3 regions of the Novosphingobium sp. SG754 genome follow, and region 2 is predicted to be linked to each of the others. Evidence: predicted binding sites of a transcription regulator. Region 2 holds the regulator's gene; each other region holds the start of a gene.
What was found. The regulator LexA, encoded in region 2, represses DNA repair genes until DNA is damaged. The targets are predictions, from matches to a motif close to GTTCCNCNCTTGTTCT.

Region 1 (4,078 bases), on a different contig from region 2:
TGGCGGGCGATGGTGGAGGCAGCTCTTGCCGATTACGAAGGCGATCCATCCGACGAATAGCGCGCCGAGGGTTTGCGTTGAGGATGCGCCAAGCCCGCTGCTTTTGGGCGCGAGCCGCCATCGCAGGCCCTGCGGGCCAGCAATGGCTCGATTTGGGTGGAAAACGGTCGTTGACGGAGGAGTGCCTTCGAGTAGCTTAGCCAGATGAAATTGTTCCTCATTGCGCTGCCACTGCTAGTTGGCGGATGCTCGGAATCATGCACAAGCACCCTTGTCACAAGGGCAATCGCTCCGGATGGGCGACACAGCGCTGCATTATTCCAACGTGACTGCGGAGCGACGACCGACTTTTCGACACAGATTTCCGTATCTGCTTCCGGAAATCAGCCCAGCAGCGCTGGCAATGCATTCCGTGCAGATGATGATCATGGGGCAGCCGCAGCGGGCAAATGGGGCAGCCCTTGGGCTGAGATGAAGTGGTTGGCAGCAGACCACCTGCATGTCAGATACGCCGGCAAATCTCGCGTATTCGAAAGAGCTGACCAAATCGACGGCGTTCGTCTGACATACGAGGCCGTGACGCGCTGAACGTCCACAACTGGCCTATCTCTCCCAGTCCGCCAAGGCCCTGCGGTAAAGGCGCTCTTGTTCCTCGACGCCTTCACACAGGCGAGCAAGCTCCTTGCCGTTCTCGCGTTTCCGTTCAGCCAACTGCGCTTTGAGCACCTCAATTTCCTTCACCAGCTTCGTCTCTGCAGTTTCAAACTCCTTCTGCCTGCGCTCCAACCCGGCGCGGGCCGCGTCCAGCTTTTCGCGATTGGGCCGAGGCTTTGGCTTGGGCGGGCTCTGCTTTTCCTTCGCCCTCTCCGGCGGAGTTGCTTTAGCCTTAGTTGAGCTGGACGTTCTTGCCGCCGCCAGATGTTCGGCGGTTGTGCCGCGTGAGACGCGCAGCACTTGGCCTGGATGAGCCAGCGCCGCCTTCGCCAGTTCAGGGTCCGTCACAATCTCGGCCGCCCCCTGCGCAAAGAGGTTGCGCCTGGCGCCCCACGCCTCGAGCGCCGCCTTTTGACTGGGGGCGGCAATATAGACGTCCTCGAAGCCCGCAGAGGTACGGAAAACCTTCAGTGCGCGTTTGTTGACCATAGGGACTAAACAATTCAAACGCTGCTTGGATGCCAATCCGCCGGTCGGCGCGACGCACGCACCGCGTGAACCAGGCGCCGGTCCGTGGGCTGGGCCGCAGAACACCTGAACAGCCGCGATCTGGCAGGACGGATCAGGGCCGCAGGGAGAGTTCCCGTCGACCTTTCTCCGATAGGCTGCGCAAGGTGATCGACCAGCGCGTCTTTTCCATCTCGGCGATGCTGTGCTCCCAGCCATGGCGCGCTTCCCCGCTCAGATGATAAATCGAGCGCGGCGCCAGCGGGGCGGACACCCGGCCAAAGGCCTTTTCGAGACGCTTACGAAACCGCATCACGGCCGGCTCGCCGAGCGAAATGCCGATGACGTGCTCGAAGATCGGGCGATCGCGATGCCAGCCAATGCCGGCTCCCGGATCGTAGCGGATCAGCAGGGCCTGCACGAGATCCTCTGGAGGAAGACCCGCAAAGTCGCCCGCCCGCTCCCTGATGGCCAGCAACCAGTCGGGCATCGGCGGGGCAGCGGCAGCCATGCCTTTGTCGAAATCGTAGCTCCAGCCAAACGAGGTGGTAAGGCGCTTGCCTTCCCAACCCTGAAACCGGAAAGGCGTGAGGCTCAGGCCATCGATGTGATCGATCAGCGCGCGTTCTTCCTCAGCCGAGATGAAGGCATTGGCGGCGGTGAGGCCCGGCAGCAGCGGCAACCCGAAGAGATCCGTGGATAAGTCTGCCATCTCACATCACCTCCCCGCTGATCACCAAGCCTCCGAAGAAATCAACAGGATAGTCAGGAGTTGCCTAAGCCCGTTGCCACGCTTTGGGAGCGGCTTGCCTAGCATTGGAACATAAATAGAACAAGGCCGACGTTGCGGGCCTTGACTTACGTCGGCGCCGAATAGAACATTAGAGGAACAACGTCACGCTTCAGAGTCTTCATCGTGCCATGCGTCCGTCCACAATCCTTGACCAATTGCGCGAACAAATCGCCACAATCGAGGGCAAAGCAGTGGCCGGAACGGTGTTGCCGTTTGGACTCGATACCATTGACCGTCACCTGCCGGGCGGCGGGCTGTCCAGCGGTGCGCTGCACGAAATGGCGGGCAGCCATGCCCTTGCTGATGACGCTGCGGCGACTGTCTTTCTCGCAGGAATCCTTGCGCGTGTGCAGGGGCCGGTCTTCTGGTGCCTGCGCTGGCGCGATCTCTTCGCCCCAGCCCTCGATCTGGCGGGCTTGACCCCGGACAGGGTGATCTATGTCGAGGCGGGCAGCGATGTGAATGTGCTCACCGCCATGGAGGAATGCCTGCGCCATTCGGGCCTCGGCGGCGTCGTAGGCGAGGTCAAAGCCCTCTCGACCACGGCTTCGAAACGTCTCCAGCTCGCTGCCGAAAAGTCGGGCGTCCCCGCCTTTGTGTTTCGCCGCGCGCTCCCGCTCGATGCCCCGGCTTCCGGCTCAGCCGCTGTCACGCGCTGGCGCGTGCGCGCCCATCCCAGCGAAGCGCTGGACATTCCGAGCCTTGCCCGCCCGCGCTGGGAAGTGGCGCTGGAACGGGTACGCGGCGGCGAACCCCATCTTTGGATCATGGAGGGCTGCGATGCGACGGGTCGTCTCGCTCTTCCTGCCGAACTGGTCGACCGATCGGATCGTCAGGAAGCTCAGGCAGCAGCCTGACCAGCCCACGTCTTTGGCAACAGCCCCGCTCGTTACCGCGCTCCCCGATCATGGCCGCCGCGTGATTGCAGCGGTTGACGCGGCTGCGCTGGCGCTGGGTATCCGTCCCGGCATGACTTTGACCAAAGCACGCGGCTTTGCGCCCGAGCTGGTCGTGGTCGACGCCGATCTGGAAGGCGATTTCGCAGGGCTCAAGCGCCTGGCGCTTTGGGCAACGCGGCATTACTCGCCAGTTGCCGCGTCCGATCCGCCCGATGGCATCTGGATCGACATCACCGGCTGCGCCGAGCGCTTTGGCGGCGAAGCGTTGCTGGTGAAGCACCTTTATCGCCGGGTGCTCGCCTCAGGCCTGCATGCTCAGCTTGCGGTCGCGGACACTGCTGGCTGCGCTCACGCCGTGGCGCGACAGGTCCCATCAGGGCGTCCGACGATTGTGGAGCGGGGCAAGACTCGCGCGGTGCTGGCGATCCTGCCCGTCCATGCGCTGCGGCTTGAGCGCGGTGTGGCCGATGAGCTGCGGCGCATGGGGTTCGAGCGGATCGAACAGCTGATCGCGGCGGCCCGCGCGCCGCTGGCCAAACGCTTCGGGCTTCAGCTCCACAAGCGACTCGATCAGGCGCTGGGCCATCTGCCCGAGCCGATCGAACCGATTTTCGCACCCAGCGTCCCGCGCGTGCGGCGCTCGTTGCTCGAACCCATCGGCACCGCCGACGCCTTTGCCCATGTCATGGGCGACTTGAGCCGTGATCTTGCCGCCGTGTTGCTGCGCGCCGGGCTCGGCGCGCGCCATCTCGATCTGCTCTGCGAGCGGGTCGATGGCCATTGGCAAGCGATCCGCATCGGCACGGCCAAGCCCTCTCGCGATCCAGAGCATCTGGCCAAGCTGCTCGGCCAGAAGATCGACACCATTGAGCCCGGCTTGGGGGTCGAGGCCATGACGCTGGTGGCGCCGCTGACCGAGCCGCTGGCGGGGGCGCAGGCCGATGCGCTGTCGGCCCGGCGCGGCCCCGACCTTCCGGCGCTGATCGATGCGCTGGCCAATCGCTTTGGCGCCCGCCAGCTTTATCAGGCCACCGCGCGCGCCAGCAGCATGCCCGAGCGCGAGATCGACCTTGTGCCGCCGCTCAGTCGCGCCGCGCCCGAAGGCTGGGATGCCGCCTTGCCCCGCCCTTCGCGCATGATCGTGCCGCCCGAGCGGGTTGAGGTCACGGCCATGCTGCCCGATCATCCGCCCGCCATGTTCATCTGGCGCGGCAAGCGTTACCGC
Region 2 (4,078 bases):
CGGCCGCGCGCAGAACCTTGCCGGCATTGCCCTTGAATATCGCCGCGCCGGCCTCGCCCCGCCACAGCCGCTGGCCGATCAACAGGGCTTGCGCCTTTTCCCCCGCATGGCATGAGCGTGGGATGACAGAGCTTACCCACCTCGATGCCCAGGGCCATGCGCGCATGGTCGATGTCGGCGCCAAGCCCGCCACCCAGCGCGTGGCCGTGGCGCGGGGCATGATCCGCATGTCGGCAACGGCACTGGCCGCGATCCGCGATGGCACCGTGCCCAAGGGCGATGTGCTGGCCACCGCGCGGATCGCCGGGATCATGGCCGCTAAGAAAACCGGCGAGTTGATCCCGCTGTGCCACCCGCTCTCGCTCGATGCCGTGGCGGTGGAATTTGGCTTTGTCGATGGCGGGGTGGAATGCACCGCGACCGCCTCTCTCACGGCCAAGACCGGCGTGGAAATGGAAGCGATGACAGCCGCTTGCGTGGCATTGTTGACAATCTACGACATGGCCAAGGCCGTGGACAAGGGCATGGTGATCGAGGCCGTACGCCTGGTGGCCAAACGCGGCGGCAAATCGGGCGATTGGTCCGCGCCATGAATGCTCCGCCGCGCCAGCCGCCCCTGCCACTCGAACAGGCGCAAGCACGGCTCATCGCCCTCGCCCCCCGCCTGCCGATCGACCATCGCGCCACGGCAGAGGCGCTGGGCCACTATCTCGCCGCGCCGCTCGTCGCCGCGCGCACACAGCCGGCCACCGCGCTTTCGGCGATGGACGGCTATGCCCTGCGCAGTGCCGATCTGCCCGGCCCCTGGACCGTGGTGGGCGAAAGCGCTGCCGGCCATCCCTTTGCCGGCACGGTACCGCCCGGCCACGCCGTGCGGATCAGCACTGGCGCGGCGATGCCCGCTGGCGCCGATTGCGTGCTGCTGCAGGAAGACTGCGCGCGCGATGGCGCCGCGCTCGCCCTCACCGGCACGCCGCCGCTGCCGCCTTCGCGCCATATCCGGCCTGCGGGCATGGATTTTGCCGCGCAAGACCCCCTGCTGCCCACCGGCACGCGGCTGGGCGCGGCGCAGATCGCGCTGGCTATCGCCGCCGGGCATGGCCACGTGCCGGTCTGCCGCCGCCTGCGCCTGGCGGTGATCGACAGCGGCGATGAACTGGCCGCCGCCGGCCACGCCCTGCAAAGCCACCAGATTCCGGCCAGCAATGGCCCGATGCTCGCCGCCATGGCCGCCGCCCTGCCGGTGGACGTGCAGCGCATCGGCCCGGTGCCCGATCGGCTCGATGCCCTGGCCGCCGCGCTCGATAGCGTGCGCGAAGCTGACATCATCGTCACCAGTGGCGGCGCCTCGGTCGGTGATCACGATCTGGTTCGCCCCGCGCTGGAGGCGGTGGGCGCGCGCATCGATTTCTGGCGCGTGGCGATCAAGCCGGGCAAGCCGCTGCTGGTGGGGCAACGCAGCGCCAAAGACCGCGCCGCGCCGCAGGTGATCCTGGGCCTGCCGGGCAACCCGGCCTCGGCCTATGTCACCGCGCACCTGTTCATGCTGCCCCTGCTGCGCGCCGCGCTGGGTGCCGCCCAGCCACTGCCCAGCCCGCTGCACATGCCACTGGCCCAGCCCATGCCGGCCGGTGGCGGGCGCACCGAATTCCTGCGCGGCCATTGGGATGGCGTTTCCGTCACACTCGATCCGTTGCAGGATTCCGGCGCGATCGCCCCGATTGCCCGCGCCAATTGCCTGGTGCAGCGCGAGGCCGGCGCGGCGATGCAACCGGAAGGGAGCAAGGTGCCGATCTATCTGCTCGAATTTGGCGGATTTGCTTGACGGGTTCGGTTTGGTTGCTTATTCGTTCCGCATTCGTTCGCCATAGGAGACTTGCGGATGCTCACGCGCAAGCAGCACGAACTGCTCTCGTTCATCCAGACGCGCCTTGATGATTCCGGCATTTCGCCTTCGTTTGAAGAAATGAAGGAAGCGCTCGATCTCAAGTCCAAGTCTGGCGTGCACCGCCTGATCTCCGCGCTGGAAGAACGCGGCTTCATCCGCCGCCTGCCCAACCGCGCCCGCGCCCTCGAAGTGATCCGCGAACCGGAAAGCCTGGCGACCAAGGCCGCCGCGCGCACTCCCGCACCACGCCCCACTGCCCCCGCGTCCACCACCCCGCGCCCGGCGCCAGTGGCCGCGAACGACGTGATCGAAATCCCGCTCCACGGCCGCATCGCCGCGGGCGCCCCGATCGAGGCGATGGAGGGCTCGGCCATGCTGCCCGTGCCCGCCGCCCTGCTCGGTTCTGGCGAGCACTACGCGCTGGAAGTGTCGGGCGATTCGATGGTCGACGCCGGCATCCTCGACGGCGACTACGCCCTCGTGCGCCGCACCAACACCGCGCGCGACGGCGAAATCGTCGTTGCCCTGGTGCGCGGCGAGGAAGCGACTCTCAAATACCTCCACCACGAAAAAGGCCGTATCCGCCTCGACCCGGCCAACGCCGCCTACAACCCCCAGTTCTACGCGCCCGACGAAGTGGAAGTGCAAGGCAAGCTGGCAGGGCTGCTGCGGCGGTATCATTGAGGGTGCTATTGCGCTGAATCGCTAATCTGGAATGTTTTTAAGTGGAATACACTTGCCGTTCTCAATCGTGATGGCGAATGACAATTTCTTTGGAAAGCGGAACATCGAGCGTTCGTCGTTCTCGTAGTACCCTCGGAAGGCGCTTCCCTCGCTTCCCCAAATTAGGCATCCGGTCACGGCTCACTTGAGTAGACACCCAAAACGCGAATGACCTGGCAGATGGGGACTAGCGCGTCGTCAAAGATGCTTTTAATTGCTTGCTTCCTGTACAAAGTGCAATTCTCCTCACATGCTGGGTATGGTAGTGTTCCCGAATGCCCAGCTTTCCACACAAAAAAATCGTCGAGAAGATCCGGAAGATCGACGAGTTACCGTCGGATGACGCACAATACTTGCAATGGCTCGGTGCTGGTCAGCACCTGGATTTCCTCAAGCAAAATGCGAACGCTGACGAAATAGTCATTTACGGGTCTGGTCCCTACACGTTCATTCATTCGATCGTGGTGCCGAACAAAGCGCTAGAGGTCGCAGCGCCGGATGACCTGCTGCGATGGAGTTGCAATCCGTATGTCAGCATCGCCGGCTATGTGTCCGGCGGTGGCCGGAGTGGGATGTGGATCGAGCGGGATAACCATCATAGGGGCTCAAAGGCGCTTGATGAGGGGCGCGATCTCGTTTTCGCGCGCACGTTTGAGGGATGGAGCGGTGACGGGCGCGACTACATCGAAGTGAATCAAGAATACACACATCTGGCGGGTATCCACTGGCGACCAGAGGAAAGTGCCTATTGTCGCTTCGATGAACACGGTGACCTTCGGCACTGTGCATCCGTTACGTTAAATCGCAATGGCGAAGAGGTACGGCTCGTCTCGTTTAGCTGGGTAGAGCTAGAGGAATACCTCACCATCGCACGTTGCTCACTGGTGCGAATGTTCGACTTCACTTTGCTGAAGCATAGCGAATTCAATGGATGGGCAGACGACATTAATGAAGTGGTTCATGTCGATTCCGCCGATTTCTTCTATCGACAGCGCCACTGTGGACGCTGCGCCTACACGCGCGGCATCCAGATCATGCGCCCGCGCCGTGGAGCTAACCAGGTGCTTCAGGGGGTGACGGATGGCTGGAGCTGGAACAAGTCCAAACAGTACGTTGAGTTCGTTGCGCATGATTGGCGCAATCAGCGACTCGCCAAAATTTCCACGGACCCCGCAGCCACTACCAATTATTTTCAGGCTGAAGGCAACGATCTACCGTTCGAGCTATCCGCAGCCTTCTTTCGAGCCGAGGTGCTGTCAAAATACAAAACCGACCGCGAAAAATACACAATCAAAGATCGTGAAGTGAGCTGCCGGGCGGCATGGCGCCTGCGCGGCTACGACGTGAATGAGGCGGGTCAGGTCCACGCCTATATCTGCGATCTGCGTGCCCTGCCGTACACGGAGCAGTTGCACTGGCTGGCCTACAACGTCGAGCCACAGGCAAGCATCTCGGAGCGCGCCATCG
Region 3 (4,078 bases), on a different contig from region 2:
CAGCGGCAAGGTCGAATGCCTCACCGCGCGCGCCACGATCCTGGCGACCGGCGGCGCGGGCCGCACCTATCTGTTCAGCACGGCCCCGCGCGGGGCAACTGGTGATGGCATTGCCATGGCCTGGCGCGCGGGCTGCCGCGTATCCAACATGGAATTCATGCAGTTCCACCCCACCTGCCTTTACAATCTGGAGGTCAAGAACTTCCTGATCACCGAGGCGGTGCGCGGCGAAGGTGGGCACCTCAAGATCCCGCCCGGCTTCCCCGGCGGTGGCGAGCGCTTCATGCCGCGCTTCGACCCGCGCGAGGAACTGGCCCCGCGCGACGTGGTGGCCCGCGCCATCGACCACGAGATCAAGCGACTGGGGCTGGACTATGTCCACCTCGACATCAGCCACAAGGATCCCGAATTCGTTCGCGGCCACTTCCCCAATATCTATGAGCGGCTGCTGGGTCTGGGCATCGACATGACGCGCGAGCCGATCCCGGTGGTGCCGGCGCAGCACTATACCTGCGGCGGCGTGCTGGTGGACCTGTCCGGGCGCACCGATCTCACCGGGCTCTATGCCGTGGGCGAATGCTCGGAAAGCGGGCTCCATGGCGCCAACCGCCTGGCATCGAACAGCCTGCTCGAATGCTTCGTGTTCGGCGACGCTGCCGCGCGCAACATTCTCGATTGCTGGGACGAGTTTTCACCCCCGCCCGAAGTGCGCGGCTGGGACGAAAGCCGCGTGGCCGATTCCGACGAAGACGTGGTGATCAAGCAGAACTGGACCGAGCTGCGCCGGTTCATGTGGAACTACGTGGGCATCGTGCGCACCAACAAGCGCTTGGAGCGCGCCGCCCATCGCATTGCCCTGCTGCAGAGCGAGATCAACGAATACTATGGCAATGTTCGCGTCACGGCCGATCTGATCGAGTTGCGCAACCTGCTCCAGGCCGCAGACCTGATCGTGCAGAGCGCGCGGGCGCGGCGCGAGAGCCGCGGACTGCATTACAACCAGGATTTCCCCCAGGCGCAGCCCGCCGCGCGCGAGACGATTCTGGTGCCCGGCTGACCGGCGGCCGGGCCCCTGCCCGGCCCCGCCATCAAGACCCTACTACCAGAAGTGGCGGCCCAGATAGATCAACAGCATCGCGCCCAGTACCGAGGCGAGGCAACCGGCGCGGTTGAACCCCTCGCTCACGCTGCCGCGTCCCGCCAGGCTCGATGCCAGGCCGGCCACCAGCGCGCCGCCGATGCCCAGCGCGATCGTGCGGGCAAGGCCAATCTCCACTGCGCCGGGATAGAGAAAGCGGGCGGCGATGCCGACCAGCAGCCCCGACAGCAGCATCGAAAGGATATCGCGCATTACTCGTTCCTCCTGTGCGAAGGTGCCGCGCCCGGCAGCGGCGTGCCGCCCAGCCCTGTGGTCCTCCACTTAGTACACCCCCTATGGGTAGTGCGGCTGGGGATATCGTGCCAGTGCCTCTGGACATCGTATTTTCCACAGCAAAGCCAGCGGGTACGAAAAATATTTCGGACCCGTCATTTTTCCCTTGAAGCCTTGGAAAGCCCGCGCGTCGCTGCACTGCAGCATGAGTGGGGCAGCGACGAAGCGAATCGTACTTGCGACGAATCGCGTAGCCCTTGAGGGCATGTGCCACTTGCCTGCCAGACCCGGTTCAAGCACTATGGGTTGTGGTCGTGGCCACGGAGGGCAACCAAACCTAGTTATATGTCAGGATGCACCCCATATAGGGTGCATGTGGCTCGTCCACCGTGGCGGAGCCTTTGACGTTGCTTGGGTTTTCGGCGTCGCGGCATGGCAGACAGGGATTCTGTTCCCTTTCTGTTTCAATTTATGGCATGATCGCGGGCGCGTTGAGTCGTCTCTCGTTCTGCCACCGAAGTCAGGCTGCAAGGGCCAGCACATGCTGGATCGCGCGGCCATTGGCAGTGTCAGCAATATCCGGTCCGTCACTCGCGGCGGGCCTCGTGCAAACGGGGAATGGAAAGTGAATTTCAGGACCGGGGAAATGAACGATGGAACGGCTGTGATGGCGCAGGACGAACTGGGACTGGAAGGTGGCCTGGCCACCCTCGAACGCGACGCCGCGCCGGAGACCCCGGCAACCGCAACCAAGGCCACGCGCAAGGCTGCGCAACCGGCGGAAGCAAAGGCAGTGGACATGCAGGCAGACGACAAGGGTAGCGCGGATCTGGTTTCGGCCGCGGCCGCGATCATGGCCAGCGCGACGAGCGATGCCGCAAAGGCCCCGCCAATCGATTCCAAGTCGGTCAACCCGCGCCGCTTTACCATCGTCACCGATGCCGCGCGCGACGCCAAGCTGACGATCTTCGGCAAGGACACGCTCGACGATCGCTATCTGCTGCCCGGTGAAACCTACCAGGATCTGTTCGCGCGCGTGGCCGATGCCTATGCCGACGACCAGGACCACGCCCAGCGGCTCTATGACTACATCTCCAAGCTGTGGTTCATGCCCGCCACGCCCGTGCTGTCGAACGGCGGCACTGGCCGCGGCCTGCCGATCTCGTGCTATCTCAACTCGGTGGAAGACAGCCTGGAAGGCATCGTCAAGACCTGGAACGAGAACGTATGGCTCGCCTCGCGCGGGGGCGGCATCGGCACCTATTGGGGCAATGTCCGCGGGATCGGCGAAAATGTCGGCCTCAACGGCAAGACCAGCGGGATCATCCCCTTCGTCCGCGTGATGGACAGCCTGACGCTGGCCATCAGCCAGGGCTCGCTGCGCCGTGGCTCGGCCGCATGCTATCTCGACATCTCGCACCCCGAGATCGAAGAGTTCCTCGAAATCCGCAAGTCTTCGGGCGATTTCAACCGCAAGGCCCTGAACCTGCACCACGGCGTGCTACTGACCGACGAGTTCATGGAAGCCGTGCGGGATGGCGCCGAATTCGCGCTGCGCAGCCCTAAGGACAAGTCGGTGCGCGGCAAGGTCGATGCCCGCTCGCTGTTCCAGAAGCTGGTCGAAGTGCGCCTGGCCACCGGCGAACCCTATATCGTGTTCTCCGACACCGTGAACCGCATGATGCCCAAGCATCACCGCGATCTGGGGCTGAAGGTTTCCACCTCCAACCTCTGCTCGGAAATCACGCTGCCCACCGGGATCGATCACCTCGGCAATGATCGCACCGCGGTGTGCTGTCTCTCCTCGCTCAACCTGGAAACCTGGGACGAGTGGCAGGGTGACAAGCACTTCGTGGAAGACGTGCTGCGCTTCCTCGACAACGTGCTGCAGGACTTCATCGATCGTGCGCCCGACGAGATGGCCCGCGCCAAGTATTCCGCCGCGCGCGAGCGTTCGGTCGGCATGGGCGTGATGGGCTTCCACTCGTTCCTGCAGAAGAAGGGCATTGCCTTCGAATCCGCCATGGCCAAGGCGTGGAACCTCAAGATGTTCCGCCATATCGCCGCCAAGGCCGACGAAGCCTCGCTGCTGCTCGCGCAGGAACGCGGCCCCTGCCCCGATGCGGCAGACATGGGCGTGATGCAGCGCTTCTCGTGCAAGATGGCGATCGCGCCGACCGCGTCGATCTCGATCATCTGCGGCGGTACCTCGGCCTGCATCGAGCCGATCCCGGCGAACATCTACACGCACAAGACGCTGTCGGGCTCGTTCGTGGTCAAGAACCCCTATCTGGAAAAGCTGCTGCGCGAAAAGTCCAAGGATTCCACCAATGTGTGGAATTCGATCCTGGAACGCGGCGGCTCGGTCCAGCATCTCGAGTTCCTCTCGGCCGACGAGAAGGCGGTCTACAAGACCAGCTTCGAAATCGACCAGCGCTGGCTGCTCGAATTCTCGGCCGACCGCACGCCCTATATCGACCAGGCGCAGTCGCTGAACCTCTATATCCCGGCTGATGTCGACAAGTGGGACTTGCTGATGCTCCACTTCCAGGCTTGGGAAAAGGGCATCAAGTCGCTCTATTACCTGCGCTCCAAGTCGGTGCAGCGCGCCGGTTTTGCCGGTGGCGTGGAAGCGGACAACACCGCCGAGGCACGCCGGATCGAGCTTGACGTCAAGCAGACCGATTACGAGGAATGCCTGGCCTG

Region 1: the regulator LexA is predicted to act here: its motif matches at 2,037-2,052, upstream of FHW97_RS17580 (ImuA family protein).
Region 3: the regulator LexA is predicted to act here: its motif matches at 1,823-1,838, upstream of FHW97_RS00710 (ribonucleoside-diphosphate reductase subunit alpha).

What each region holds. Positions count from the first base shown of each region.
Region 1 is NZ_JABGCC010000007.1:196,816-200,893, forward strand. Features, by position in the region: gene FHW97_RS17565 (hypothetical protein) at 1-60, shown strand, start outside; gene FHW97_RS17570 (hypothetical protein) at 604-1,143, opposite strand; gene FHW97_RS17575 (alpha-ketoglutarate-dependent dioxygenase AlkB) at 1,277-1,873, opposite strand; gene FHW97_RS17580 (ImuA family protein) at 2,083-2,811, shown strand; gene FHW97_RS17585 (DUF6504 family protein) at 2,735-4,078, shown strand, end outside.
Region 2 is NZ_JABGCC010000004.1:41,603-45,680, forward strand. Features, by position in the region: gene FHW97_RS10855 (reverse transcriptase-like protein) at 1-115, shown strand, start outside; gene moaC (cyclic pyranopterin monophosphate synthase MoaC) at 123-593, shown strand; gene FHW97_RS10865 (molybdopterin molybdotransferase MoeA) at 590-1,825, shown strand; gene lexA (transcriptional repressor LexA) at 1,883-2,572, shown strand; gene FHW97_RS10875 (hypothetical protein) at 2,887-4,078, shown strand, end outside.
Region 3 is NZ_JABGCC010000001.1:142,479-146,556, reverse strand. Features, by position in the region: gene nadB (L-aspartate oxidase) at 1-1,057, shown strand, start outside; gene FHW97_RS00715 (GlsB/YeaQ/YmgE family stress response membrane protein) at 1,100-1,351, opposite strand; gene FHW97_RS00710 (ribonucleoside-diphosphate reductase subunit alpha) at 2,019-4,078, shown strand, end outside.